DNA from 2 places in the Brevibacillus sp. 7WMA2 genome. Region 1 is predicted to be linked to the other one. Evidence: riboswitches for the same ligand, from Rfam matches in the RefSeq annotation. Region 1 holds a riboswitch; the other holds the start of a gene.
What was found. A riboswitch is a leader RNA that binds a small molecule or an ion and turns the genes downstream of it on or off. The one in region 1 is predicted to bind S-adenosylmethionine.

Region 1 (15,249 bases):
CTATATCATCATCCGTTATTCAAAATGTAGAGCGAACAAATAAATTACTGCTTTTCTTTTGCTGAAGATAGATGTACTTAGAGCAAAAATCCGCTATAATAATGAGACAGTTAGCGTGTGTAGCGAAGATATCGTAGGCGCGCAATATATACATAATTTTCAAACAAAAATTTTTTATCAGAAAATTTTCTTTAGGAGGCGTTCTGTCTATGAGTACGATTAATCAATTAGCTGCCGATTTTATTACTTTCTCTAAAAAAATTCAGGCGTACAACAATGCAACTGCCGTCTTATACTGGGACCTTCGCACAAAAGCACCGAAAAAAGGAATGGATGCTCGCTCTGAAGTGATTTCGACCTTATCCACTGAAGCATTCAAGCTTTCCACATCCGATCAAATGGAGGATTTCCTACAACGTCTAACTGAGGAGCAAGCCTACAAGCAATTAGATTCGGTCACTCAAAAATTAGTGGAAGAATCCAAAAAGGATTTTGACTTAAACAAAAAGATTCCTACCGACCGTTATCAGGAATATGTGCTTGTTACAAGCCAAGCTGAAAATCTTTGGGAAGAGGCTCGCGAAAAAAATGATTTTTCCCTGTTTCGTCCCTACCTAGAAAAAATCGTAAAAATGAAATTGGAATTCATTGATTACTGGGGAGCAAAGCCAGATAAATATGATACTTTGTTGGATCAATATGAACCTGGTATGACAGTAAAACAATTAGATCAAATTTTCACCTTATTGCGTGATAAAACGGTTCCTTTGGTTCATGCCATCAATGAATCAAATCGTCGCCCCAATATTAGCTTTATGGAAAAGCATTTTGCCAAAGCAGATCAAGCGGCATTTAATCAGCTCGTGCTCCAAAAAATCGGCTTTGATTTCCAAGCTGGACGCCTGGATACGAGTACCCATCCTTTCTGCATTCACTTCGGCTCCACCGATGTCCGTCTAACCACCCGATACGATGAACAGGACTTCCGTTATGCATTATGGAGCAGTATACATGAAGCAGGTCATGGTATGTATGAGCAAAATGTAAATGCGGCTTACAATGGTCTATTGCTAAGTAACGGTACTTCGATGGGCGTTCATGAATCCCAGTCTCGTTTTTGGGAGAACATGGTAGGACGAAGCTTACCTTTCTGGGAGCATTTCTATCCAGCGGCGCAACAAGCTTTCCCTGAGCAGTTTGCCGATGTAGCCTTACAAGATTTCTATCGGGCAGCCAACCTAGTGGAACCTTCCTTTATCCGTACGGAATCAGACGAACTCACCTACAATTTGCATATCATGGTCCGCTATGAAATCGAAAAGGGCTTAATCAATGAAACCATTGAAGTAGGAGAGCTACCACAAATTTGGAACGAGAAAATGAAAGAATACCTAGGCGTCGATGTACCTAGCGATGATCTTGGTGTCCTACAGGATGTTCATTGGTCAAGCGGCTTAATGGGCTACTTCCCAACATATTCCCTAGGAAATGTTTATGCCGCGCAATTTACGCATGCAATGAAAAAACAGCTTCCTAATTTTGACGATCTTTTACGTGCAGGTGATTTTGCACCGATTAACCAATGGTTACGCGAGAATATCCACCAATTCGGAAAAATGAAATCTCCTCAGGAGCTTTTGCAGCACGTTACCGGGGAAAAAGTAAATGCAAGCTATCTAGTTCATTATCTAGAAACAAAGTATAAGGATTTATATCAGCTATAGAAATAAGACAAGGTATTTCCTTATAGACATATAAAAAATAGCCTCCTTGCATGCTCATCCTGTTTTAGATGCTGCACAAGGGGGCTATTTATAATGGTATTGAACAAATCACACATTCACTCAATTGACGTATTTATCATTTAGCTTCGTCTGTTTTGACTACATTCATCCCTACTGGTTTTTCTTTTGTTCGGGTCAGGACAATAATTCCCAATACTACAAACCCCATTCCTAAAATATGATACCAATAGATATCTTCCTTCAGTACTAAACTCGATAATAAAATCGTAGTAATGGGTGTTAACGCAGTAAACACGGATGCTACACTAGCAGGTATCACTTTTAATCCTTGATTCATTAAAATGACAGCTAAAATTGTTACGACAATTGCTGTGTAGAAAACCAACAGCCAAATCGTTATGGATATTTCAGAAAGATCAACGCTTAATGCATCATGTATAGCTAGTGGTAAAAATAAAATCGCCCCTACAATACTTAACGCCGTTGAGATAGCTAAAGGAGACCAAGCTTTCGATAATAGTTTTCCAAACGAAAAAAAGATAGCATCCCCTATAACAGCACAAAGAATGAGAAAGTTCCCAAATAATGAGCTAAAGCTTATACTATTTGTAGCAATAATTCCGAATACATTTATAGAAACCGTTCCTAAAATGGTTAACAAAATCCCTGAAATCTTGGCAAAGCCTAATTTCTCTTTAAGAAAAACGTACGCAATGACTCCCATTACAGCTGGAGTACAACTCAGTACTATCCCGCTCTCCACAGCGGACGTATATTGTAAGCCATATAGCAAGCAGATGCTAAATAGAAAAATCCCTACGAAGCTTTGTATAAGTAGAACAAAAACATCTTTTTTATATAAGGTAGGAAGCCTTCTTTCCTTTCGGTAAAACATTGGCAGTAAGATAAGGCTAGCAATCAATAGCCTTAATTCAGATGCTAAAAAAATAGGGATTTGCTCTAAAATAAATTTATTTACTACTACAAAGCTCCCTATTATAGACATGGCAATGGATACTTTGATATACGCTATCGTGCTATTAGACAAGTAAATCTCTCCCACTTTTTAATAAAAATAATCGTTTTTTCTCTCTATTGTTTATGTAAATGGTCTTTACCATCAACAGTAATAGTACCACAATACACCATTTGGTTGGTTTTTTTTAGTAGGAAAAAGTGCACTCGCTGAATTCAGATTGTTCTGCCGGTTATCTCATTATTCTGTCAGCTCTTCACATATCTTCTTACTATGGACGGGATGCTTATTAAACATACAAAAGGCCCGCTCCCACGTGCCAAGGAACAGACCTTTCTTACCCGAATGAAGTATATATTATTTCGCTTGCAGGGTAGCGCTATCTGTTGAGGCTACCTGCTTCATTTCTTTACGTTCTTCCTGTTGTTTGCCTTTTGTAAACTTGGTTTTGATAGGCGATACCAACCAATACATGGTGCCTACAAATAATGCTCCTCCGACAATATTACCTAGTGTAACAATGCTCAGATTATGAACCCAGCCCGCAATGGTAATCGTTTCTGGGTGAGGAAGCATTAGCGCCAGCGTTAGCACTGTCATGTTGGCTACACTATGCTCATAGCCAGAGGTAATAAAGGCAAACAACATCCAGAAAATCAGAATTAGTTTCGCTGTATCCTCCTTTGCCCGGGTCGCTGTCCAAATAGACAAGCAGACTAACCAGTTACAAAGAATTCCTCTGAAAAATAATTGCACAGTTGGTAAGTTCATTTTTTTGGCTGCTAGATAAAAGAGCATATGGTCGCTTGAAGCATGACTAAACACACCCGAACCTACAATAATCAGACAGAAAACAGTTGCACCGAGTAGGTTACCAATCCAGCACCATACCCAGTTTTTCCCTGCATCCTTCCATTTAGTCGCCCCGCTTAAGGCACCTATGGTGAAATACATATTATTACCAGTAAACAAATCAGAACCAGCAAAAATGACCAAGGTTAAAGCAATCCCAAACGACACGCCCATCAATGTCATTGTAAGAGGGGAACCCGCTTGTAGCAACGGCTCACCTACCGTTAAGATTAATACGATTCCAATCCCTACATAACAGCCTGCCAGTGCTGCGTGTAGTAAATAGCGGGCTATGCTTTTATCCAGCATCTCTTTTTTCTTTACTGCGTTCTTAGCCATTATTTCCAGAGTGTCAGTATACAAGGTCTCCAACTCCTTAGGTGTTAGGCACGTGTATGTTAAGATAAAAAGTTATCGCAAGCAGGCAAGCCTAGTTTCACCGTTTTTCCTTCGACCACTACAGGGTATACTTCTACTTGGCCTCGATCAGGAGCTTGTACTGTTCCATCAACCAGCGAAATTTTCCAGTCGTACAAAGGGTCATACAAAAATAGATCAGAAACGATTCCGTCTACTAATGTGCCTCCCCTAGGATGTGGATTGCGATTAGCCACTGCATAGAATTGATCATCATCTAAACGAAACAGAGCAACCTCTGTTTCTTCTACACAAACCACTCGGCCTACTTTCTTTGGAAAATCATCAATATTCCCTATTTCATAGAAACAAACTAACTGTTCAGCAACAGGATGCAGCATGCTTCTAACACTTCCTTCCCTTTGGACATACAAAAAAAAATCTCTATTTCATTCTACATTCGTAGTATAACGGGTTCGGCTTCAATGCAAAAGTTATATCTGTCACTTTATGAGAAATTTTTCACTTTCTTTTCTGTTTTGTCACATTTGGGAAGAAAAATTGGTGATTATCTACCCAAATATAGAATACTAACCAATTAATATCTACTTTTTTGAGTTGGAGGGGAAACAATGGATTTTTCTTCGTTACGTCAATATTTTAACGATATTGCACACAGTATTGGTGATATCAGCAGTAAGACAGGGAATGCTCTAATCGGGATTCATTCTGAATTAAGTAAGATAAGTAAAGCAATACAGACCACAAATGTTTTACTTGGCATTCTGATTTTTTTGGTTATGGTTCACCTTATTTATTCCGTTGTCCAAAACCGTAAAAAAGGTACATAACGAAGAAGACCTCCTACGTTTTCTTGTAAGGGTCTTCCTTTATCTGAACGGTATGATTAACTCTCTGCTCCTTATGAGCTGGACACTTCTTTAAGGCCTGCCTTTACTTGCTCTTGTTGCCTGATATATTGGGTCAGCTCGACGGTCATCTGGTAGTAATTGAACGGGGTAATCAAGTATATTCCATTAAAGTATTGAAGCGTTGCATCGATTAGTTCCTTTGCCATACGATTCCCTTCCTGACGAGCGGCTTCACCTGTAAATAGCTTCATTTGTTCTAATGCATATGGGGACAGCTTGATACCAGGTACCTCGTTATGCAAAAACTCTGCATTACGCGAGCTCGTTAACGGCATGATGCCAATAAAGATAGGTACACGAATATGCTTCGTGGCTTCATATATTTGTACAATGGTCTCGGCATCATAAACAGGCTGCGTCATAATGTAATCGGCTCCAGCCTCAACCTTCTTTTCTAAACGAGCCACAGCTGCATCCAAGTGGCGCACATGTGGATTAAATGCTGCCCCGACAATAAACTGAGCATGCTGCTTCAATTGTTTGCCCGAAAACGCATAGCCTTGATTTAACTGTTTTACCATACGGATTAAATCAAATGAGCTCACATCATAGACAGAACTAGCACCCGGCAAATCTCCAAAGCGTGAAGGATCGCCCGTAATAACTAGTACCTGGTCAATACCCAGTGCGTGAAGACCCATTAAATGTGATTGCTGTCCAATCAGATTTCGGTCGCGGCAGGCAATGTGAAGTAGCGGCTCGATTCCTAATCGCTTCATCATGGCTCCTAAAGCCATATTGCTCATACGAACTGTTGCTAGTGAGTTATCTGCTAGCGTTATTGCATTAGCACCGGCATCATGTAAAGCACAACAGCCCTGTAAGAAATCTTCTGTATGCAGATCCTTAGGCGGATCGAATTCAACGATAATCGTAGGATGGTGCTTTACTTCTTCGATAATACTTGGCTGAAGACGTTTTTGGACGGCCTGCACCTCAATTCTCTCCGAGTGAATAGGAGCGGGTGGATTCACCCGTGGCAGCGGTTTGCGCCCTGCCAATTTTTCTGCAATTGCTCTGGTATGTTCTGGCGTTGTACCACAACACCCCCCAATTAGTCTTACACCCTGTTCATGTAAGCGCAAAGCACTTTCCGCAAAGTAGTCTGGAGATGATTTGTAAGAAAGGGTTCCATCAGCCATGCCAAGACGGCCTGCATTGGGGAATGCAGAGAGAAAAACATCATCTGGACACACTGTAGCTTCGAAGGAACGCAGGATCTCTGCCGGTCCCAAGCGACAATTGAGTCCTATTACGTCCGCTCCTGCATCCTTAATCTGCTGGAAGGCATACGTCAACGAATGCCCATCACGCGTGGTACCTACTTCCAAAGTAGCAAGCTGGGCTATGATGGGTAGCTCTGTAAGAGGACGTATCACCTCCAGCGCTAGCAATAATTCATCAACATCCAAGAACGTTTCCAGCAAAATTCCGTCTACACCTGCATGCAAAAGAGAAGTAGCTTGCTCTTCGAACTGGTCTTTAAATTGGTCGATTTGCTTAGTGCGGACACGTCCAGCAATAATTGAACCCATCGCTCCAACTACGAAAGCATCATCTCCGACCGCTTCCCTCGCAAGGGTCACCGCGGCTCGATTCATCCGCGTAACCTTACTTTCTAGGCCATATCGGGACAAGCTATCCCGATTAGCCCCAAATGTATTCGTCTCAATCAGCCGTGCTCCCGCTTCATAATAAGCGGTATGTACGTTGCGGATTATCTGTGGATTACTTAAACATAACTCTTCGTAACTAACGCCAATCGGAACTCCCTGCTCGTATAGCTGAGTAGCCATCGCTCCGTCACCCACTAGTACGTGCTGTGTGAGATAAGCCCGCAAATCTCGGTTTCCCATTGAGACTCCCCCTTTTCGTCGTTTATGATCACACTTCCACTCCAACTGGTGGAGTCGCATTAAAATAACGGGCTTCAGGATGAGCAAATACCATGGCTGACACGGATGCTTCAGGGTCCATCATGAAGCCTTCTGTTAGTTGAATTCCGATGTCTTGTGGCGACAACAGCTTAAAGAGTTTTTCTTGATCTTCTAAATCCGGGCAAGCAGGATATCCAAACGATACGCGGATTCCCTGATAACGCGCCCCAAAACGTTCTAGCATAGTCATATCTGCTGGGTCTGGAAAGCCCCATGAATCGCGAATAACATGATGAATTCGTTCGGCAAACGCTTCTGCTAGCTCTAGGGCGACTGCTTGCAGGACATGAGAACGTAAATAGTCCCCTTTTTCTTTCCATTCCTGCGCTAAATTTCTTACTCCCCTTCCGGCTGTAACTGTCAAGAAAGCTACGTAATCCATCTCATTCGTTTCCACAGGCCGTAAAAAATCAGCGAGACAAAGATGAGGAGCTTGCGGTTGACGCGGGAAAGTAAAACGTTCTAACAGCTTTGAATGATCGTTTGGATCATAGATCAGGATGTCATTGCCAAAAGATTGAGCCGGAAAGAATTGATACATTCCATTCGCCTGCAAAATCTGACTACGGATCGCTTCATTTAGCAAATCATCTACGATTTCATATAATTCGGTCGCTTTCTTGTCGCCTGATTCGATTAATTTATCGACGTTGCCCTTGATACCAAGATGCTTTCCAAGCAGCATACGTAAATTAACGTAAGGACGCAGATGGTTAATCGGATAGTTGCGCAAGACATGGCGCTCCAAATCAGGTGCAACATAGACCGGTGTTGTAATGCTTGTCGCAGAGCGATTCATTTCCGGCTGTGGAATAACAACTGATTCGCTAGCTTTTTCTTCTATTTGAGCCTGATTGACTGTCGCTTGCGCTTGTAATTCCTCTACCAGCTTCAGTCGAGCTTGCGGATCATGCAATTTATTAGCTAGGTTCAGGCCATCCATCGCATCTTTTGCGAATAAAACGATGCCTTCATATTCAGGAGCAATTCGATTTGTTGTAAATTTACGCGTGAGCGCCGCTCCTCCAACCATCAGCGGTACATCAATGCCAGAGCTTCGCAAATCCTGCGCGGTAATCACCATCTGCTGCGCTGATTTTACTAATAAACCTGAAAGACCAATGGCATCTGGTTTTTCCTGATGACAAGCAGCAATCAACTGCTCTGGTGCAACTTTAATCCCTAAATTAACTACCTCATAGCCATTATTGGATAAAATGATCTCCACTAGGTTTTTACCGATATCGTGGACATCCCCTTTAACCGTAGCTAACAAGATTTTTCCTTTTACGGTTGATTCAGACTTTTCCATATGCGGTTCCAAAAAGGCAACTGACGCCTTCATGACCTCTGCACTCTGTAGCACTTCTGCTACAATCAATTGGTTCCCGTTAAACAGGCGACCAACCTCTTCCATCCCTTTCATAAGTGGACCATTAATAATATCAAGCGGAACATATTTTTCCAAAGCGAGGGTTAAATCTGGGATTAATCCGTCCTTCGAGCCTTCCACCACATAATTAGCTAAACGTTCTTCTAACGTTAGATTGGATACCTCTTTTACAACCTCTTTCTTTTTCTGCCGATAAAAATCAGTAAACGTTGCTAAGGTTTCATCGTTTGTATGAAATAACAAGTCCTCTGCCAGCTTGCGTTCCTCTTCAGAAATCGAAGCATAACGTTCTATCTTTTCGGTGTTAACAATCGCGTAATCAAGCCCGGCTACTGTTGTGTGATATAAAAAGACCGCATTTAAAACCTCACGACCTGCCGGGGGTAATCCAAAGGAAACATTGCTCACACCCAGAATTTGTTTACATAATGGAAAATGTTGTTTAATAAGGCGGATACCTTCTATCGTTTCCTGCGCTGAACCAATGTATTGCTCATCGCCTGTTCCTACCGGAAATACAAGAGCATCAAAAATAATGTCCTGCGGATTAATTCCAAACTGATTTACCAACAAATCGTAGGAACGTGTAGCTACCTCCAGCTTACGTTCACGAGTGATTGCCATTCCCGTTTCATCAATGGTCCCGACAACCACAGCCGCTCCATATTTATGAATCAGTGGTACAACCTCTTCAAAACGATCTAGTCCATCTTCTAGATTAATCGAATTAATGATTGCCTTCCCCTGAGAATATTTCAAGCCCAGCTCCACTACCTTTTTATCCGTGGAATCGATCATCAACGGTGCTTTTACCTTTCTGCTTACGTATGGAAGAAATTTCTCCATATCCTCGTACTCATCACGGTCAGGGTCTGCTAAACAAATATCTATAACAGCGGCTCCTCGTTTTACCTGTGCCCGTGCTATGTCTGATCCTTCCTCGAATTGACCAGCAGCAATCAAGTCACGGAACTTCTTTGATCCAATAACGTTGGTACGTTCCCCTACAAAAATGGGGCGATTGTCGTCCTCAACATAGAGCACCTCAATGCCTGATACAGCAGTTGCATGAGACTTTTTATTTTCTCGTGGTGTAATCCCTTGCAATGCTTCGTGTAGCGCTCGAATATGCTCGGGTGTGGTACCACAACAACCACCCGCTACGTTAAGCCATCCCTTTTCCGCAAATGCTTTCATTTTCATCGCTAACCCCTGCGGTGACTCGTGATAGTGACCATTCTCATCAGGTAAACCTGCATTAGGATAACAACTGATTCCACACAAGGCCAGATCAGATAAGGTTCGTAAATGATCACGCATGAACTCCGGACCTGTCGCGCAATTCAGACCAATCGTGATCGGTTTGAGATGTTCAATCGATACATAAAAAGCCTCGATGTTTTGGCCTGCCAGAGTCGTGCCCATCGGTTCGATTGTTCCAGAAATCATGATAGGCAGCTCATAGCCAAGCTCCTGAAATGCCTGACGTATGCCAATGCCGCCAGCTTTTACGTTCAATGTGTCCTGTGAGGTTTCCACCAGTAATAAATCTACCCCACCTTCCATCAATGCTTTAGTCTGACAATAGTACGCATGAATTAATTGCTCAAATGTAACGCCCCCTGTTAACGAAAGGGTTTTCGTAGTGGGCCCCATAGAGCCTGCTACATAACGTGGCCACGACTCCGTGCTAAATTCATCTGCTACTTCTTTAGCAATACGTGCAGCCGCCAGATTAAGTTCATAATCTCGATCTGCTATGTCATACTCAGCCAAAACAACATCAGTTGCTCCAAATGTGTTTGTTTCCACAATGTCAGCACCTGCTTCAAAATAGGTAGCATGAATATGCCGGATGACATCTGGTCTTGTTACATTCAATAGTTCGTTGCAGCCTTCATATTCCTCACCGCCAAAATCGTCCGCTGTGAGATTAGCCTGCTGTAGCATCGTTCCCATTGCACCATCGAGTATCAATATTTTTCGTGCTAGCTGCTCTTGCAATGTTGGTTTGTTCATCCCCTATATCCCTCCGTAATCTCCATTAGACTTGGCAAATAAAAAAATCCCCTTCCTGCCTGAAAGCAAGAAGAGGATTACTAATGTTCGTTAAGTAGGAACTTACCCCCTCTTATCTTTCAAGGCAAACAGCCCTGCTGGAATTGGCACCTGATCTATCGGTTGCCGAGGCATCTTCGGGCCAGTCCCTCCGCCTCTCTAGATAAGAGAAATCATATTTAGTTAAATGTCCATATGACGTTTTGTTCGTCTTTTGAATACAGGTATCTTAACATTCAGATATTATTGGCGTCAATGGATTATCTGCCAATCTTTTATTTTTTTGTAGTCTGCTGCCCAAATTTTGCTTCCCTTAGGCATAAGCCCACACCAGATAGACAGATATGTATAGACTGTAGAATAACAAAGCGAAGGAGGAATTGCCAGATGAGTACATCGTTTTGCGGTAACTGGGGAGGCGGAAGTTTTAGCTTCATTCTAGTGTTGTTCATTCTGCTGGTAATCATAAGCTGCAGCTGCTGCGATAACTAGCAACCGTGTAGCGACACCTTCAAACATATAACCTTTAAGGAGGAATTCTTTCATGAGTACATCTTACTGCGGAAATTTCTTCGGTGATAATTTCAGCTTCATTTTAGTGCTGTTCATCCTACTGGTCATCATTTCTTGCGGCTGCTGCTAAAATATAAGAAGCTCTTTCACCGGCAAACCTGAATTCGATTACGCTCTTTTTTATCTGCGCCCACCTCTACATGATTCTACAATGTTTCATACCTCCATAAGGAAACCCAAAAACATTACTCAGGTTTGTACACTCACCAATATAGGAGAGGGGAAGGGGCAGGCACATGCCCCTTTCATCTCTTATCCATTCTTTCCTTCGCTTGTAGAAATAATGGCCCTCTGCTAGGATAAAAAGGAAGATAGATGGAGGGTTTTTTATGGAAAACAATCTAGCCTATTTACATACATCTGTGTTTCAGGCCTCATTGATTCCAGTAAAGGTACTAGAAGAGACGGACTTTGAAATCTACACTGTCGTAAAACATCATGAGAGTGAACAGCACTATTTGCATGACCAAATTCACCACCATGATCTTATGACAGGCGGTAATCATGAAACCTATGAATACTATCTTCCTTTATCAACCGGTCAAGCCATGGGTCTTTTATTTGGTAGGGAAGCATATCATTCCCTTACCAAATCTTATTTTGCACAATGGGATCAGCAAAATAAGAGCCACTGATAAACCTTGCTTGCTAGAATGTCTTTTGTTGGGTATACTAGACGCTATATAGCCATGTACTCGATGATGAGGAGAGTAATGATGGTTCGTGCTACTAGCGAGTCAGGATTGGTGGAAGCCTGATAGAACGTCCATGATGAAGCGCACCTCGGAGACGCAGCTTGAATCTTGTCTATTGACAATGTATAGAGCTTGCCGGGTTTGCCCGTTACAGCTATCAAGCAGGTTTTTTCCAATTACGATCATTTATTGGTCTAATTGAAAAGAACAAGAAGAGTGGTACCGCGGGAGTATGATAAAATAACCTCTCGTCTCTTTACGGATTGATTTTTACTGATATCTATCCAAAAGAGACGGGGGGTTTTTTTGCTGTTGTTGCTTTGAACATCGTATGCTGTGTCTAATCAAAGCGCTCTGTGCTTGTATACCTATGGTTATATTTATGTTGTATCCCACTTTTCCACGGAATGATTACATATTCCCTGAAAGTTTAGGTTGATTAAAAAGAAAGGATGAAATAAACATGAATTACAAACAACTAGTAGCTGAACAAATCTCTGCTGCTCTAACTGAAATGGGCGTAGAGGATTTTTCCTGCGAACGTGTCCTTGGCATGCTCGAAACTCCTCCTAACCCACAAATGGGTGATTTAGCCTTCCCTTGCTTCCAATTAGCTAAAGCTCTACGCAAAGCACCACCAATGATTGCAACGGAGCTAGCTTCTAAGATTTCTCTGCCTTTCTTACAGGATGTACAGGTGACAAATGCATATATCAATCTGTTTTATGATCAAACCAGCGTTATAACCGCTTGTATTAAAACGATTCTAGAGCAAGGGTCTGCATATGGCGCGACTACTGCTGGTGCTGGTAAAAAGGTACCAATCGACTTATCTTCTCCAAACATTGCTAAACCCTTCTCGATGGGGCATTTGCGCTCAACCGTTATCGGGAATGCACTTGCAAACATCATGGAAAAGCATGGCTATCAGCCAGTTCGCATCAATCACTTAGGGGACTGGGGTACACAATTTGGTAAACTGATTGTTGCCTATAAAAAATGGGGCGATGAAGATAAAGTAAAAGCTGAGCCTATTAAAGAATTGCTCAAGCTGTATGTACACTTCCATGAAGAAGTAGAAAACGATCCAACACTGGAAGATCAAGGCCGTGAATGGTTCAAGAAATTAGAGGACGGCGATCAAGAAGCCCAGCAATTATGGCAATGGTTCCGCGACGAATCCTTACAAGAATTTAAAAAGATCTATGAATTAATGGGTGTATCCTTTGACTCCTTCAATGGAGAAGCATTCTACAATAATCAAATGGATCGCGTTGTTGATTTATTAGAGGAAAAAGGATTGTTAACAGAATCCGAAGGCGCAATGGTTGTATCTCTGGATGAGTACGACATGCCTCCTTGCTTAATTAAAAAACGTGACGGTGCTACCCTTTACGCAACCCGCGACCTAGCTGCTGCTTTGTATCGCCATGAGCAATATGATTTTGGAAAAGCATTATATGTGGTTGGCGGAGAACAACGCCTGCATTTCCAACAGCTATTTAAAGTCTTGCTAAAAATGGGCTATGACTGGGCTAACAATATGCATCACATTCCATTTGGCATGATGTTAAAAGATGGTAAAAAAATGTCCACCCGCAAAGGGAAAGTCGTTCTGTTGGAAGAAGTATTGTCCCAAGCAATCGCAGACGTATTAAAAGTAATCCAAGACAAAAATCCTTCTCTTGCAAATAAAGAACAGGTTGCTCGCCAAGTTGGTGTAGGTGCCGTTATCTTCCATGACTTGAAAAATTATCGTTTAAACGATGTCAACTTTTCCTGGGAAGAAATGCTTACTTTTGAAGGGGAAACAGGGCCTTACGTTCAATACACTCATGCCCGCGCTTGCTCTCTATTGAAAAAAGGTGGGTACCAGCCAGGAGCTGTAACCGTAGTAGACAATGCTTTAGAGGGCCCAGAAGCATGGGCAGTCATTACTACTCTCTTGCAGTTCCCAAGCATTCTGGAAAAGGCTCGCGATCAATTCGATCCTTCGCAGATTGGAAAATACGTAATTGATCTGGCTCAAACCTTCAACAAATTCTACGCGCATGTCCGCATTGTCGCAGAGGATGAGCAAGTAAAACAAGCTCGCCTACAATTGGTTGCAGCAGTTATTGTTGTACTAAAAGAAGGACTCCGTCTATTGGGATTGGAAGCTCCTGAGGAAATGTAAGAAAAATAAGGGCCCCTAACACAATGGGCGCCCTTTTATTTTTGGTCAAAAATTCATCCAACTCAACTCATCCAAAAAAGGAGGGCTTCCCCTCCTCTTTTTAATCCTGCTTTACCAAAACGCCTCTCATCTATGTTCCTTTTACTCTTTTTCGTTTATTTTCGGTTCAATAGCTGGTTTTGGTGTCAAGAACCAAGCCTTTGCTAATTGCTCAATCAGTTTTTTCGGTAGGGAAACAGGCTCTATTTTTACAGTTCCAATAGGGTCAACACCACGATATAGCATTGCCTTATCATCATTAGGGTCTGACATTGTTTCTAAAATCAGCTCGTCGATTTTTCCAGCCACTTTCCATTCCATAATCATTAGCTCATATTCATCTGGAGCTAATTCAATGTATTCTTCTTCTGTAATATCTACAATGGCATAGCCATCTGATTCAATTTCTGCTTCTAAGACCTTGCCATTTGCTTCTTCATAAAGTTTTAGTTCATTAAGGTCAGCTAAATTTTCTTTGATTTTATCAAAGCTGTGAATGGTTACTTTAATTGTGCGTGTCATAATATCTCCTCTGTCTCGTAAAATCCGTTCTGAAATACGGTCCCTCTAATCATATCCTACTGTGGACTTGCAAACAATTGTTTGACAAAAGCGATTTCTGATTTATGCCCACCCGGTCGTTCTGCTGGCGTTTCCAAAAATAAGGGAACCTCACGAACAACCCTGCTTCTAATCAATTCGCCTATCCTTTCAGCACCGATCTCCCCGTAACCAATATCAGCATGGCGATCACGATGGGAGCCGGTAGGATAGCGAGAATCATTGAGATGAACAGCCTTCACATGAGTAAAATATCCTAATTCCTCGCCTCGCTTCTGCACCTCTTCCCAATTCCCTCCTGTCCATAATCCACTTGCAAAGGCATGGCAGGTATCGAAGCAAAATCCGACAAGTTCGGGTCTATTGATCAATGCACGCACTTGTACAAGCTCTTCTAATGTCATCCCCATCTTATTTCCCTGACCAGCATTATTTTCAAGTAAAATAAGTGTATTACCTGTCCAGCCTTCTAAGATTTCATTTAGTGAACGAATCATCAATTGGTAGCCAAATAACGGATCAGGGTGATTTCCTTTATATTGCCCGAAATGAACAACAACGCCAATCGATCCACACGCGTCCGCAATCTCCAAATCATTGCGTACTGAAGCCACCATTGCCGCTTGTTCCTCTCTTCCCTCTGTACACAAGTTAGTTGGATATGGTGTGTGGGCAATCGAAATAATCCTGTGTTCCTTGCAAAAATCACGACATTGTTGGGCATCCTGTCTTGAGAATGATTTGATTTGTAAACTGCGCGGGTTTTTAGGAAAATACTGATAGCAAGTCCCTCCCAAGCGTTGCGCGATCCGGGCGGCTTCCGTATATCCCTGACGTACGCTTACATGACAACCGATGTGCAATTTGTCGCCTCCCTTCCCTGTTTCTCGTTGCTACGCTGTCAACATTATTTATTATTGTTTCAGACTTGAGAGAGGTACATTCACATGCACTG
Region 2 (15,249 bases), 480 kb from region 1:
AGGTAGCCTCGTCAAAAATGATGATCTTCGGCTGCATGGCAAGTATGGAGGCGATCGCCACTCGTTGTTTTTGTCCACCAGATAGCTCATCTGGATGTTTATATAAAAAAGGCGTAATATGTAATTTTTCAGCGTAGTGGGTTAATCTATCGTGCATAACAGAGCGTTCCAAGCACATATTTTCTAGACCAAACAGAATATCATCAGCAACGGTTGTTCCAACAAATTGATTTTCAGGATTTTGAAAGACCATGCCAATCTGCCGGCGAATACTCGGCAAGCTGTCATCCGATAAAGCTTGCCCTCCCACACTAATTTCTCCTTGCGTATGTCGAAGCAGACCATTCAGCAATTTAACTAAAGTGGACTTTCCACACCCGTTATGCCCTACGATGGCGACGCGTTCCCCTTGCTTGATTTGCAAAGAAATATCTGTGAGAAGCGGAGGCTGATTTGGAAATTGAAACGAAACCGATTCAAGCTGAATCAATGGTTGCTGGGACAACGCCTTCACCTGCTTTCGGATGTACTGATTCTTAGTCGACTGGAACGTAAGGCTGAAATAAAGCCATCTTGGATAAAGAACGAATTAAATAACGGACAGCAATACCAATAAATACTCCGGTAAGAATTCCTGTTATGAGTAAGGCTGGCAGATAATAAAATATTTTGCTTGTCTGAAAAATAAGTACAGCCGCAGTTAACTGCCCAATATTATGTGCCACCCCACCTAGAATACTAATCCCGATCAGGCTAAAGGATTTTCCGGTTAGCTTCATTAATCCGAACATAACGATGAAGCTAAATACAGCACCAAAAAAACTAAATAAAAAACTGGAGAACGTACCTAAAATCATGGCTGTTAACAGTGTTTTTAAGATGATCAGGGTAAAGGCGTCCTTACCAGATAAAAAATACAGGCAGGAAAGTACCATGATGTTAGCTAGTCCAAGCTTGGCCCCGGGCAACTGTAAGTTAATGGGGAGGGTTGATTCGATCAATCCAAGCACCACAGATACGGCAGCGAAGATGGCGATAATCACTGCTTTTTTTAATGCCTGTGATTGGGTATTTACCTGTGAAGAATTATTTGGCAAGGCCATCTACGTCAGCTCCTTCATCTGAAACGATTTCCACCAATACGCGATGAGGCAAGCAAACGATGGTTTGACTAGGATCAGTGATAAACCCGAAGGATAGGCAAACCTTATCATCACAATCAGCATCAACCATTTCTATGCCATAATCATGTATCTTCAGGATATTTTGGCCGTGCTCGGTATCAACCTTAATGGTTTGTTCTTCTTTGGTAAGTTCAATGGCTTTGTATAATTGGTTATTTACGGTAATCTTTGCTACTTTATGGACATTGTGCATTTTTTCACTTGAATCTGTACCAAACGAACGAGGCACAAGAAAAGCCAGAGCCACGACGAGCACAATGCCAATTAAAATAAAATCCGCTCGTTTCATGTTTTTGTCTCCTGTTATCATTTTTTCTCATTTTCTAAACATGCAGTGTCAATACGTATTATACACGATCTAAAATATGGAGGTGTGATACTCTTCCTTTCCAAAATATTATCCTAGTGGTATAATGCGCCACGTTCACTTTTGTCCGAAAGTCTACGTTTACAAGAGTGATTCTTTGGATAAGAGCGGGTAAAACTCCCGTAATGACCTTACTTTTGGCTCGAAACGGGAAAAGACAGCGGAGGACTGGCAACATGAAACCCAAATTTGCGCTTCTGTTTTTTTTACTATTCAGTCTCATCGTAAATGGCTGTGTCTCTAAACCTGATGAAGAAATTGTGAAAAATGCAATCCAACCACATTCTGAAAGCTTTTTTATTTATGACACGATTGTGACTGTACGTGTATATGATGACCAAGTGACAGACAAGCATTTTAAAGATCTGGAAGCCCGTATGAAAGAAATCGAATTCCATTTAAGCCGCACCTTGCAAGGCAGTGAGGTTTATCGAATCAATGAACAAGCGGGAAAACAAGCAGTTCCTGTATCTGAGGAGACGTATGGAGTCATCAAGAAAGCCGTGAAATTTGCAGAGCTATCAGAAGGAAAGTTTGATCCAGCGATCGGGCCATTAGTGAGTTTATGGAATATTGGGCAGGATAATGCTAAGGTACCTTCCGAGGAGAAGCTTAAAGAGGCGTTACAGGTGATTGATTATCATCAAATCGTCTTAGATGATGCGAAAAGAACGGTGTTTTTAAAACAGCCGGGCATGGCGATTGATCTAGGTGGAATAGGCAAAGGATATGCTGCTGACCAAATTGCTGCCTATTTAACAGAAAAAGGCTTTAACAGTGCCATTATTGATTTAGGTGGAAATATATTAGCATTGGGAAAGAAACCGGATGGAAAGGATTGGGTGATTGGGATTCAAGATCCTGATCGCAACCGTGGAAATCAATTAGGAAAATTGAAGGTTATCAATAAGACAGTGGTTACCTCAGGAATTTATGAACGTTATTTTGAAGAAAATGGTAAGCATTATCATCATATATTAAATCCAGCTACAGGATTTCCTGTGGACAATCATTTGTTTAGCGTTAGCGTTATCACGAATGAATCTGCCGATGCAGACGCATTGTCAACGACCGGTTTTGCATTAGGGCTTGAAAAAGGCATGTCATTTATGGAAAGCTTGCCCCATGTCGAGGCGATTTTTATTACAAAAGACAAAAATGTCTACATTACCAGCGGATTAAAAGGCAATTGGGAATTGACAAATGAACAGTATAAAATGGCTAATTAAATAAAGACTGAGATTTTCATGAGTCACAAAAATAAAATATTTGCAGTTTGCTAGCACCCTTTTTACTCGATAAAACCGTCAGATGAACGTAGCGTTCGTTTGATGGTTTTTCCAATGGTTTAAAAGTATATCGCCAAGGCTTGGGCATATACTGATTGTATAAACGGGTGGGGGGTGAACCACGTGCAAACAGTATCCGTATTCCTACAAACAACAAATCAACATTACATTGAGAGGTTCTGCCATATTCTCCAGAGCATGCAGGAGAAAATAGATACATCCCCTGTTCGCATTGAATGTCGAGTAGAGGAGCATGGATGTCATACGCAGTTTCGCTTTGTGAGTTGGTCACGGGAAGAGTATACCTGTGAGACCCTGGAATATATGGCTTCCTTTGTTGCTTTACTGGTTACTGAATGGACTGTGCAGGTTATAGAAGTAGAATTGTTGCGCACCTTTTTAAAACGAAAAGCAAAAGGAGCGTTTATTCATAAGTTTGACGAAATTTATCCTTATATTCAATTTGTATTCCATGAGTTAGACGAAGTACGGGAAAATATGAACCGATCTACGCGCAAAGCGGCCATTTACGAACAGGTATTCCGCTATCTGGATGAAGAACAGTACCTATATTTGGAAGGTTTTGTGAAATTCCGCTTGAAAAATTATCGTATCCTGTTGGACAAGGCCTTTGAAATGGGATTGCAGCAATATCAGCAGGATAAGGAATATCAGGAGTTTGTCGAATTACTGCGCTTCTTTGTATCGAAACAGGAGCATCGTTATCCGCTCGTTCATGTTGTGCTGCGGGAAACGCAAGAATTCATTATGTACGATCAAGACGATACCAAAATAGACCTAAGCCAAGTAGATACCATTTTAGGGTTCAGACCGGATCGACAAGAGGATCATATCATGAGTGCATTAATTGCGCTTGCACCGGAGAAGATCGTTATACACGGGGTGGAAGATAGCAACGTTTTGATGCAAACGATGCGGGCTGTATTTGGAGATCGTGTATTAGCGTGTGTGAGTTGTGCTCATTGTTTAACGACTCCTGGAAATCTTGACTTCCAATTCTCCAGTCACTATAATACATAAGTAATAAGAGTCAAATACAGTGAGAAGGACAAGAATCTTGTTTTAGCGTTATAGAGAGGAGAGCCCTGGCTGAAAGCTCACCACGCAGCGAACAATGATTTACCACCTTCGAGTAGCAACTGGGAACGGCATTTAGCCTAGTATCGGTTAGCCGGTGTAAAAGCCGTTATCGTTTACGTAGAGGGATTTATCCATGCTTTAGAGGATAAGTCTGAACTAGGGTGGTACCACGAGAAATAGCGCTCGTCCCTTTTGGGATTGAGCGTTTTTTTATTTTTTCAAGCCTGAGATGACTCGGGTAAAAGATACACATACGGAAGGGAAGTTATGAAAATGGCGCAAGTAAAAGTAACTCTGCCAGACGGCTCTATTCGTGAATACGAAGCGGGCGTAACAATTGAAGATATTGCAGGGTCCATTAGCACCAGCTTGAAGAAAAAAGCGATAGCAGGAAAAGTAAATGGAAAGGTTGTAGATGTAACTACACCTATTCATGAAGATACAAACGTGGAAATCGTGACGCTAGATACGAAGGATGGCCTAGAGGTATACCGCCACAGTACAGCCCATTTGCTAGCTCAGGCGGTAAAGCGTGTATTTGGAAACGATGTGAAATTGGGGATTGGTCCTGTTATTGAAGACGGTTTTTACTACGACATGGATATCCCTGTTAGTTTAGCTCCTGAGGATTTAATCAAATTGGAAGCTGAAATGAACAAGATCATCAAGGAAAACTTGAAGATCGAGCGTAAAGAAGTAAGTCGTGAAGAAGCATTACGCATTTTTGGTGAATTAAATGATCATTTGAAGCTAGAATTGATTCGTGATTTACCAGAGGGTTCCGTCATTACAATGTATCATCAGGGTGAATTTTTCGACCTATGCCGTGGACCGCATTTGCCTTCCACTGGAGTAATCAAAGCGTTCAAATTGATGAGTGTAGCAGGAGCTTACTGGCGTGGCAACTCGGATAACCAAGTATTACAACGCGTATACGGTACAGCGTTCCCGAAAAAGGCAGAACTAGATGAACACTTGCACTTCTTAGAAGAAGCGAAGAAACGTGATCATCGTAAATTGGGAAAAGAACTAAGCTTGTACATGTTCTCTGAAGAAGCACCAGGTATGCCTTTCTATCTGCCAAATGGTATGACGATCCGCAACGAGCTAGAGCAATTCTCACGTCGTTTGCAGGACCTAGCTTTATACGAGGAAGTTCGTACACCATTCATGATGAACCAACGCTTATGGGAGCAATCTGGTCACTGGGATCACTACCATGAGAATATGTATTTCTCTGAAGTAGACAATACAACGTTTGCCCTTAAACCGATGAACTGTCCAGGGCACATGCTGATTTATAAAAACGAGATGCATTCTTATCGCGATCTACCGATTCGTTATTCCGAATTTGGGCAGGTACATCGTCATGAGTTCTCTGGGGCACTAAATGGTATGCTGCGTGTTCGTACGTTCTGTCAGGATGATGCACACGTATTCGTGCGTCCTGATCAAATCGAAGCAGAAATCAAAGGCATGATCCAACTTATTGATAGAATCTACAGCGTATTTGGCTTTAAATACAGTGTAGAGCTATCTACTCGTCCAGAGGATTCCATGGGTTCTGATGAGCTATGGGAAATTGCAGAGAACTCTCTGAAAAACGTATTGGATGAGCTAGGAATGGAATACGAAATCAATGAAGGCGATGGAGCATTCTATGGTCCTAAAATTGACTTCCAAATTACAGATGCTCTGAAACGCAGTCACCAATGCGGAACAATTCAGCTAGACTTCCAATTACCTGAGAAATTTGACCTAAGCTACATTGGTCAAGATAACGAAAAGCATCGTCCAGTTGTCCTGCACCGTGCTATGTATGGTTCACTAGACCGCTTTATCGGTATTCTAGTGGAGCACTATGGCGGAGCGTTCCCAACTTGGCTTGCACCAATCCAAGCGCGTTTGATGACAATTAACGAAGTGCATGTTCCTTATGCAGAGGAAGTGCGCAAGCAATTGCTACAAGCAGGTATTCGTGTTGAACTGGATTCTCGCAATGAAAAAATTGGTTACAAAATCCGCGAAGCTCAAATGCAAAAAATCCCGTACATGCTGGTTATCGGGGAAAAAGAGATGGAAGAGGGAGCTTTATCCGTACGCAAACGTGGAGAAGGCGATCTAGGCAGCAAGCCAGTTGCTGAGGTGTTGGCTCATCTTCAAAACGAGATTTTAGAGAGAAAATAAGCTGCAAAGCTTGACAAACACCTAATTGTTATGTAAAATTACTGGGTGTGATAACTTCACATTTCGAGATTGAAGCAGAAGCGCCCAGCTTCTCACCTGAATCGACGTCTAGCTGGACAGTTGACGGGTCTAACGTATGCAAAGCCTCCGATTGATTCGTTGTTTTGCTAAAGGTGAGATTAAATGCGGGCGCTATAGCGTCCGCATTTTTATGTATGTGGCGGTTGATGATGATTGATCGCCACATGCTTATGAAAAGCTTTCAACTATGCAAGAACAGCTTTTCTATTATCCGTTTTTGCTCTCGAAAGACTATGGAGGTGGCAAATCATTAGCAAGGATCAAATGTTGGTAAATGAGGCGATTCGTGCTCGAGAAGTACGCTTAATTGGTGCTAACGGTGACCAACTAGGTGTAGTACCACTAAGAGAAGCATTACGTATTGCACAAGAATCTGATTTAGATCTTGTAAACGTAGCTCCTACAGCAAAACCTCCCGTTTGCCGTATCATGGACTTTGGTAAGTTCAAGTATGAGCAATCGAAAAAGGAGAAAGAAGCTCGCAAGAATCAAAAAATTGTTGAGCTGAAGGAAGTTCGTTTTTCCTCTAACATTGAGGAGCACGATTTCCAAACGAAACTTCGCAATGTGCTAAAGTTTCTGGGTGAAGAACACAAAGTGAAATGTACGATTCGTTTCCGCGGTCGTGAAATTACCCACTCTGAAATCGGACAACAGGTGCTGGAACGTGTAGCAGCCGCTTGTGAACAAGTAGCAACGGTTGAACGCAAACCAAAAATTGAAGGTCGTAGCATGATTATGATCTTAGCTCCAACTCCGAAATCGGAAAAATAGGATACGAGACAGGAGGATTTCCCAATGCCTAAAATGAAAACTCACAGTGGAGCAGCAAAACGCTTCAAAAAGACTGGTAGCGGTCGTTTGAAACGTGATTCTGCTTACACGAGCCATTTGTTTGCTAACAAGAGCACTAAAGCGAAGCGTCATCTTCGCAAAGGTGGAATGGTTTCTAAAGGAGACCAAAAACGCATTGAGCAAATGATCACTTACTTGTAAGATTCATTTCTGCTCATTTTCCGCAACGAAAAATTTTCTAGCATGAGCCCCATAAGCGTCTATAGAGAGACCGCCATGCTACAGATCAGGAGGAATTGATTATGCCAAGAGTAAAAGGTGGCATTGTGACACGTCGTCGTCATAAGAAAATCTTGAAATTAGCCAAAGGTTACTTTGGTTCTAAACACCGTCTGTTTAAATCCGCTAATGCACAAGTAATGAAGTCCCTGATGTATGCTTATCGTGACCGTCGTCAGAAAAAACGTGACTTCCGCAAATTGTGGATCACTCGTATCAATGCACAAGCTCGCATGAATGGTCTTTCTTACAGCCGTTTAATGCACGGTTTGAAACTAGCTGGTGTTGAAGTAAACCGCAAAATGTTGGCTGATCTAGCTGTTAACGATAAAGCAGCTTTCAACGACATTGCAGCAGTTGCTAAAAGCAAATTGAACGCGTAATACCGTTCTTTTAGAAAAAGGCTGTCGAATTTATTCGGCAGCCTTTTTTGATTGATGCGAAAGAAAACCACTTGACATCGTTTAAAGTGTCTGATAATTTTAGAATCAACACAAATTGAATAGCATGACTTCTTATCCAGAGAGGCGGAGGGACTGGCCCGTTGATGCCCGGCAACCACTTGTTTATTGCAAGATGGTGCTAATTCCTGCAGGACAATTTTGTTCTGAAAGATGAGAAGGTTTGCTTACGGATTTCTTTGCGTAGCCAAAGCCTTCTTTCATCGAAAGAGGGCTTTTTTGTTTGGAAATAAGGCGAGATAGAGGAGTGGAACAGGATGCATATTGACACACGTTTGGCACAAATCGGGGTAGGGAAAGACAAAACAACAGGATCGCTCAGCTTTCCGATCTATCATGCAACAGCTTACCGACATCCAGCATTGGGGGAAAGCACAGGTTTTGATTATACGCGGACGGCTAATCCGACGCGAGCGGTACTTGAGGAAGCAATCGCTAATCTAGAGGGAGGAGACGGTGGCTTTGCCTGCTCTTCCGGAATGGCAGCGATACAAACAATAGTAGGCTTATTCTCCTACGGCGACCATTTGGTTGTTTCGCTTGATCTATATGGCGGGACATATCGATTATTCGAGCAAATCATGAAACGATACGGTATAACCTGCACGTATGTTGATATGTGTCAGCCAGAGCTAGTGGAGGCTGCTATTACTAGTCAAACACGCGCTTTGTTCATCGAAACCCCTACCAATCCCCTTATGCAAATTACAGATTTGAAATGCATGATTGATATTGCCAAACGCTATCAATTGCTATCCATTGTTGACAATACATTTATGACCCCCTATTATCAGCGACCGTTGGAGTTAGGAGCAGATATCGTCTTTCATAGTGCTACGAAGTATTTAGCTGGACATAATGATGTGCTATCTGGCTTGATCGTGACGAAGGGTGCTGATCTGACCGAAAAGATCGGTTTCTTGCATAATTCTATAGGAGCAGTGCTTGGCCCGCAGGATTGCTGGTTGGTGATACGTGGATTAAAAACATTGGCATTACGCATGGAGCGTCATCAATCAAATGCTTTTGCTGTGGCTGCATTTTTGCAAACTCACCCAGCGGTGTCAGAAGTCTTTTACCCTGGATTACCTACTCATCCGGGATATGATAGTCAGACGAAACAAGCAAGTGGCTACAGTGGAATGGTTTCCTTTCGCATTAAGGAACAATCAATGGTCGCTATCTTTTTAGAGCAATTACGAGTGATTTCATTTGCAGAAAGCCTAGGCGGTGTAGAATCCTTATGCACCTATCCTGCAACACAGACACATGCCGATATACCAGTAGAAGTACGGGAGCATGTAGGAGTCTGCAACCGATTGTTGCGTCTATCAGTAGGAGTTGAACATCCAAAAGATTTGATCGCTGACCTAACCTTTGCCTTGGATAAATGTTTACAAATAGAGGAGTGTATCCGATGAACTTTGCAACCAAAATCCTTCATGGTGCGTGTGGAATGGATCGTATAACGGGAGCTTCAAGCATCCCAATCTACCAAGCCTCTACTTTTCATCAACAAGATATTGATCAGCCTGGTACCTACGATTATGCAAGATCAGGGAACCCTACGCGGCAGGCGTTAGAAGAGACGATTGCCGCGTTAGAGGGGGGAGAACGGGGTTTTGCTTTTTCATCTGGAATGGCTGCCATTTCCAGCGTATTTCTTTTATTTTCAAGTGGCGATCACTTGGTAGTGGCCGAGGATGTCTATGGCGGAACATTTCGCTTTTTAACAACCGTGCTTGAACGGATGCAAATTGAAGTGACCTTTGTGGATACAACTCAACTGTCTTTCGTGGAGGCAGTGATTCAACCAAATACGAGGGCCATATTTTTAGAAACACCCTCCAATCCGACATTAAAGGTGACTGATTTGCGTGGGGTGATTGCAATTGCTAAACGACACGGGCTATTGACGATCGTGGACAATACTTTCTTGACTCCCTACTACCAGCGACCGCTGGAGTTAGGAGCTGATATTGTGTTGCATAGTGCGACCAAGTTTATCGGTGGTCACAGTGATGTGGTTGCAGGTCTGGCAGTGACAAAAACAAAGGAGCTAGGACAAAAATTATATGCGATTCAAAATGGATTTGGCGCCATTCTTGGCGTGCAGGATAGCTGGCTAGTAATGCGGGGCTTAAAAACCTTAAAGGCACGTTTGGATATTTCAACCCGAAATGCTGCCATTGTAGCAGACCATTTAGCAGAGCATCCTTTGGTCAAAAATGTCTACTATACGGGTTTGCCGACTCATGCTGGCCACAAAATTCAAGAGAATCAAGCAAATGGACACGGGGCTGTGCTTTCGTTTGACCTGGGAAGTCGAGCGCGGGTAAAGGCTTTATTTGAAAATGTGCAATATGCTCTCGTAGGAGTTAGCCTTGGAGGAGTGGAAAGTATTTTATCCTATCCAGCGCAGATGTCACATGCGGCGATGCCGAAAGCGGAGCGAGAAAAGCGTGGCATTACAGATGGATTAGTAAGGCTATCGCTTGGTATAGAGGATGTAACGGACGTATTGGCAGACCTAGAGCGTGGCTTGAAGGCGGGGGAGAGAATAGAGGAGCAGGTGAATGTGTAGGAATGAGTAAACGTAGTAAAAAGTTCGGATTTATCGGAGTAAATAACCATTCTGTTTACCAAAAATAGGGTAAATCATGTATGAAAAAAAGAAATGAAAGCAAAAAGAAATCCAGCCTTTCTCTGACCTCCTATCAGATGTAGCTGGATTTCTTTTTGTGCTAGGAAATAGCAAACACGTATCCTTTCCCTTTTTCTATATACTTTTTTTCAAGTAAGGTACTAGTTTTGATAGTGGGAGTTGGGTGGAATTGGCGCTTGGTAAGAGCATGAGCGGTGTGAAAGGCTGCTTCCTCCGTTTCCGCAATAACGGCAGCTACCAGATTTTTTTCCTCAGTTGTTACAATCTCGACATGATATAGATACATGATATTCCCCTCTTTTCATACTTGCTGAGCTCAAATGAGGGTTCTAACAATACCCGCATTAGATGACTCTAGCTAATCAAACCAGTATTCTCTACACATTCACACTAGCAATAATCTGTGTAAAATGCTCCTGAATGTTAGCGACTCCGAACCTACGAGCGAACTGGTGAAACTTTTCTCCCGATTCACGGTTGGTTTTAAACAACTCCACTAGCTGAGCGATGACAGGAGCTACTCGATCAGCGACAACGCGTCCTTTTAAACGGCTGTTAAATTGGGCATCTGGACCAAGACTGCCTCCGACGAAAAAATCATAGGCGTCCACTGTGCCTTCTGCCGTTTTAACCAAAGAACCCTGTAGTCCAATATCGGCTATCTGTTGCTGACCACACGAATTGGGGCATCCGATCATGTGAATTCTTATGGGGGTATCGATTTCCACATGTTCATCTAGCCAGTGAGCGATAGAAGTCATCCGCGCTTTTGTCTCAACGATTGCCAGATTGCAAAATTCATTGCCCGTACAGGAAACAGCGTGCCCAATAAATGTTCGTGGCGTCGGGGAATAACGAGTGAGTAAGGCTTCTGCAAGCAAGGAATCCAGATGTTCATCGGGAATGTTTGACAGGATGATATTTTGGGAATTGGTAGTCCGTATCGAGCCGTTTCCATAACGATCGGCTAAATCGGCCAGCTCAGCTAAATCCTCAGCAGTGAGTCGTCCTACAGGCAATAATAGTCCCACATAATGTAAACCGGGCTGTTTTTGTTTATGGACACCAGTAAAGTAGCCTGCATTCCAGCCAACTGTCCGATCGTCTCCATGCTCTTCTAATGGCCCAGTCAATTCGAGTAATTTCTCAGTAAATTTTTCAGGACCCCAATCTGCCATTAAAAATTTAAGACGAGCCTGATGTCTCTTTTCGCGATAACCATAATCTCGAAAAATACGCGTCACAGCATCTGCCACCTTTACAACCTCTGTGGGCAAAACAAAGATAGGGAGCTGCTTTGCTAGATAAGGCTTAGCTGACAAACCGCCGCCTACCCAGACATGAAAGCCAATCTGTTCCTGACCATGTATGATTTTAGAGGCTGGCGTAAAGGCGAGATCATTTATCTCTGCATGGCCGGTATTATAGATATTTGCTGAAATGGATAATTTATATTTGCGTGGGAGGTTTGAGAATTCAGGGTTTAATAAAAAATGCTCTTCTAGTTGTTGTACTAGGGGTTCGGTATCCATGAGTTCGTGAGGGTCAATACCTGAGAGTGGATTTCCGACAATTGTACGCGGAACATCTCCGCAAGCCTCATAAGAGAATAATCCTACATGCTCTAAGCGATCAAATATATCAGGGAGATCAGGTGTTGTCAGCCAATGAAACTGCACCGCCTGTCGGGTTGTGATATCTACTAGATTTCGCCCATATTCCCGACTGATCTCTGCGAGAGCTCTTGCTTGATCTGCTCGTAAAATCCCTCCTGGAATTCGGACTCTCATCATAAAAAAACCATTGCCTTTAGGTTTTTGCTCATAGATTCCTGCCCATTTAAAAAAGGCGAGATCGTCAGCGGAGAACGCTTGGTAGCCCTTTGAACCTAGTTGTCGAATCTTCTCGATAATATCCAAGCCGTCTCGTTCTAATTTGGTTAGTTCAAACGCATTTAATTTGCTCTTATCTGCTTCCCAAGGGCGAGATTGTTGATTGCTCATTTTCAATGATCCTCCCTTAATTCATATTGATTTTGTCGGAATACTTTGAACTGAGTATAACCGCTGGAAACAACGAGGTCAACGATAAAAAACGAAATAGTTTGAATTGACACAACAAAAAGAAATGACTATCATGTAGGGCAAAAGCTTCTAAATCCTACTTTTCAACTTGGTTTTAAGTCTCAGGAGCTTATCGATTCTCTGGTAAGTGTCTGAGCAATCTCAGTAGGCAAGCATCCCCAGGGGAACGTGCTACATAAGATGAGTAGGTGATAGCTGAGGAGGAGAGATAGAGCAATGAACAAATTGACCTTACCCGAGATTGGATCGTTGGCCAATCGGTTCGAGCATGCAAAAGCAGAGGAATTATTGACTTGGGCAACGCAAAACTATGGTGCCGGCATTGTACTTGCATCTAGCTTCGGGGCCGAGGATGTGGTGTTAATTGATATGCTGCAAAAAATTGCGCCAAAAACGCCTGTGTTTTATCTGGATACAAATAAACATTTTAGAGAGACATATGAAACGCGTGATCGACTTGAGAAGCATTATGCCACCTCTTTTATTAGGGTGTCACCGTTACTGACCCTAGAAGAACAGCGTATCCAGTATGGAGATGAGCTGTGGAAAAGCAATCCTACAGCCTGTTGTAACATTCGCAAGGTAGAGCCGCTAAAACGTATTTTGAGCAACTACGAGGCTTGGATTACAGGGATTCGCCGCGAACAGGCTCCAACGCGTGCCAACAGCAAAAAGATAGAGTGGGACGAAAAATTTGGTCTGCTAAAATGCAATCCGCTAGCAGCATGGACGAGTGAGGATGTATGGACATATATCCGCAAGCATGATGTTATTTACAATCCGCTACACGATCAAAATTATCCGAGCATCGGTTGTTCAGTCTGTACCCGCGTGGTGCTCCCCGGGGAAGATTCCCGTGCCGGACGTTGGTCAGGTTTTGAAAAAACAGAGTGTGGTTTACACAAATAAATTCCCTGCATAAAGACGACAGTGAGGAATGTTTAGAAAGGAATGAGAATAATCGTGGCAGAACACTATCTAGCTCATGGTGGGACTCTGGTAAATCGTTTGTTATCTCCTGTATTCGTAGAAGAGAATAACCAACGCTTACTTCCCTATCGTTTCGTTACTGTGGATGAATGGACTTTGTCTGATATTGATTGTATAGGGATTGGAGCCTTTTCTCCGCTAAAGGGTTTTCTAACAGAAGAAGAGTATGATTCAGTGGTAGAGCACATGCGCTTGCCTGATGGAACGGTTTGGTCGGTACCGATCACATTGGCAGTACCTGAAGAGTTTAGCGATTTAGCTGTTGGTGAGAAGCTGGTGTTACGCGGACAGGATGGTAAGAATTATGCTGTCCTTACGGTTCGGGATGTCTACCTGCCGGACAAAAAGAGAGAAGCTCTTCAAGTATATAAAACGACTGATCTAGCTCACCCTGGAGTAGCTAAGCTATATCAACGCCCTGCTTTTTACGTAGGTGGGAGTATACAGGTAATTCAACGTCCACAACCAGAGCTGTTTGCCAATTATTATTATACCCCAAGTGAAACGAGAGATTTTTTTAGAAGGCTTGGTTGGAAAAGTATCGTAGGCTTTCAAACAAGAAATCCAGTACATCGTGCACATGAATATATTCAGAAGGCGGCTTTAGAAATTGTGGATGGGTTATTTTTAAATCCGCTGGTAGGTCAAACAAAATCGGATGATATACCTGCCTCTGTAAGAATGAAGAGCTATTTTGTTTTACTCGAAACGTACTATCCGAAAAATCGTGTTTTTTTGGGAGCCTTTCCAGCGGCAATGCGTTATGCCGGGCCAAGGGAAGCTGTCTTTCATGCCCTAGTAAGAAAGAATTATGGATGCACGCATTTTATCGTGGGACGAGATCATGCTGGTGTTGGCGACTATTATGGCACATATGATGCACAACATATTTTTTCAGAATTTACCCCAGAGGAGCTGGGAATAACGCTCCTGTTTTTTGAGCATAGCTTTTTCTGCCAAGCATGCCAAGGAATGGCTACGACGAAAACATGCCCGCATGACAAAGCGCATCACGTTGCATTATCAGGGACTAAAGTACGGGAATTACTCCGAAATGGCATTACTCCTCCACCAGAATTTTCACGTCCAGAAGTAGCGCAGGTGTTAATACAAGGTCTTCGCGAACGAGAAAAAATGCAAGGATAAACTGTGAACACACAGAAGTAGAGGAATACGAATTGAGAGGGAAAAGTGGATAAATACAGTGAAAAATAGACATACGCAGAGAAATGATAGCTTCTCTGCGTTTTTTTTATGCATTTGGATACATAGGGCGTATGGGGAATAAAACAGCAGATAACTAGGTCGACTATGAATGAGTAGGTATTGAGAAAATAACGAACATTATGTATTTGTATCGTTTTGAATGTTAGTGATTTGTTTAGTTCTGCTTTTAAGGAATATTCGTGTGGGACAAATGCTTCAAAGAAAATTCTTTTTAAAAAAACAGGTATGTGAACAAAAAATCTTGTATGCGCTTTCAGTTATGATCCATAAGAGCCTGATCAATTCTAGTGAGCAATCGTTCGGGAAAAAGTTTAATAAAAAGAATTTGATTTGATTGACACATATTTTCGGGCTGGCTATAATCAGTCATAACAATTATTTTCAGACAATTCACATGACACTTTAAACTGAATTATTTCGATTTGAGAGAATATTTCGATGGCTTTGATGAGGACATGATTGGTTACTCATTCTTTCACAGAGAGTCCGGGATGCTGAGAACCGGATAGGAACGTAATGAATTGCTCGCCTCTGAGCTG

Region 2: another riboswitch for S-adenosylmethionine. It lies ahead of GOP56_RS21405 (PLP-dependent transferase); the one in region 1 lies ahead of metH (methionine synthase).

Annotation. Positions count from the first base shown of each region.
Region 1 covers NZ_CP048799.1:79,326-94,574, reverse strand. Annotated here, with positions in the region: gene GOP56_RS00490 (hypothetical protein) at 1-43, shown strand, start outside; gene GOP56_RS00485 (carboxypeptidase M32) at 210-1,724, shown strand; gene GOP56_RS00480 (DMT family transporter) at 1,861-2,793, opposite strand; gene GOP56_RS00475 (formate/nitrite transporter family protein) at 3,079-3,936, opposite strand; gene nirD (nitrite reductase small subunit NirD) at 3,972-4,331, opposite strand; gene GOP56_RS00465 (hypothetical protein) at 4,563-4,781, shown strand; gene GOP56_RS00460 (bifunctional homocysteine S-methyltransferase/methylenetetrahydrofolate reductase) at 4,853-6,718, opposite strand; gene metH (methionine synthase) at 6,747-10,211, opposite strand; SAM riboswitch class I at 10,321-10,420, opposite strand; gene GOP56_RS24275 (YjcZ family sporulation protein) at 10,446-10,742, shown strand; gene GOP56_RS00445 (YjcZ family sporulation protein) at 10,795-10,893, shown strand; gene GOP56_RS00440 (hypothetical protein) at 11,153-11,458, shown strand; T-box leader at 11,513-11,777, shown strand; gene argS (arginine--tRNA ligase) at 11,982-13,694, shown strand; gene GOP56_RS00430 (hypothetical protein) at 13,836-14,255, opposite strand; gene GOP56_RS00425 (deoxyribonuclease IV) at 14,312-15,157, opposite strand; gene GOP56_RS00420 (PAS domain S-box protein) at 15,209-15,249, opposite strand, start outside.
Region 2 covers NZ_CP048799.1:4,951,432-4,966,680, forward strand. Annotated here, with positions in the region: gene GOP56_RS21360 (ATP-binding cassette domain-containing protein) at 1-514, opposite strand, end outside; gene GOP56_RS21365 (Gx transporter family protein) at 537-1,103, opposite strand; gene GOP56_RS21370 (NusG domain II-containing protein) at 1,087-1,473, opposite strand; gene GOP56_RS21375 (FAD:protein FMN transferase) at 1,728-2,780, shown strand; gene ytxC (putative sporulation protein YtxC) at 2,964-3,881, shown strand; gene thrS (threonine--tRNA ligase) at 4,215-6,128, shown strand; ribosomal protein L20 leader region at 6,195-6,347, shown strand; gene infC (translation initiation factor IF-3) at 6,474-6,983, shown strand; gene rpmI (50S ribosomal protein L35) at 7,008-7,205, shown strand; gene rplT (50S ribosomal protein L20) at 7,307-7,666, shown strand; SAM riboswitch class I at 7,796-7,904, shown strand; gene GOP56_RS21405 (PLP-dependent transferase) at 8,002-9,165, shown strand; gene GOP56_RS21410 (aminotransferase class I/II-fold pyridoxal phosphate-dependent enzyme) at 9,162-10,328, shown strand; gene GOP56_RS21415 (DUF3906 family protein) at 10,489-10,695, opposite strand; gene GOP56_RS21420 (nitrite/sulfite reductase) at 10,787-12,412, opposite strand; gene GOP56_RS21425 (phosphoadenylyl-sulfate reductase) at 12,710-13,402, shown strand; gene sat (sulfate adenylyltransferase) at 13,457-14,629, shown strand.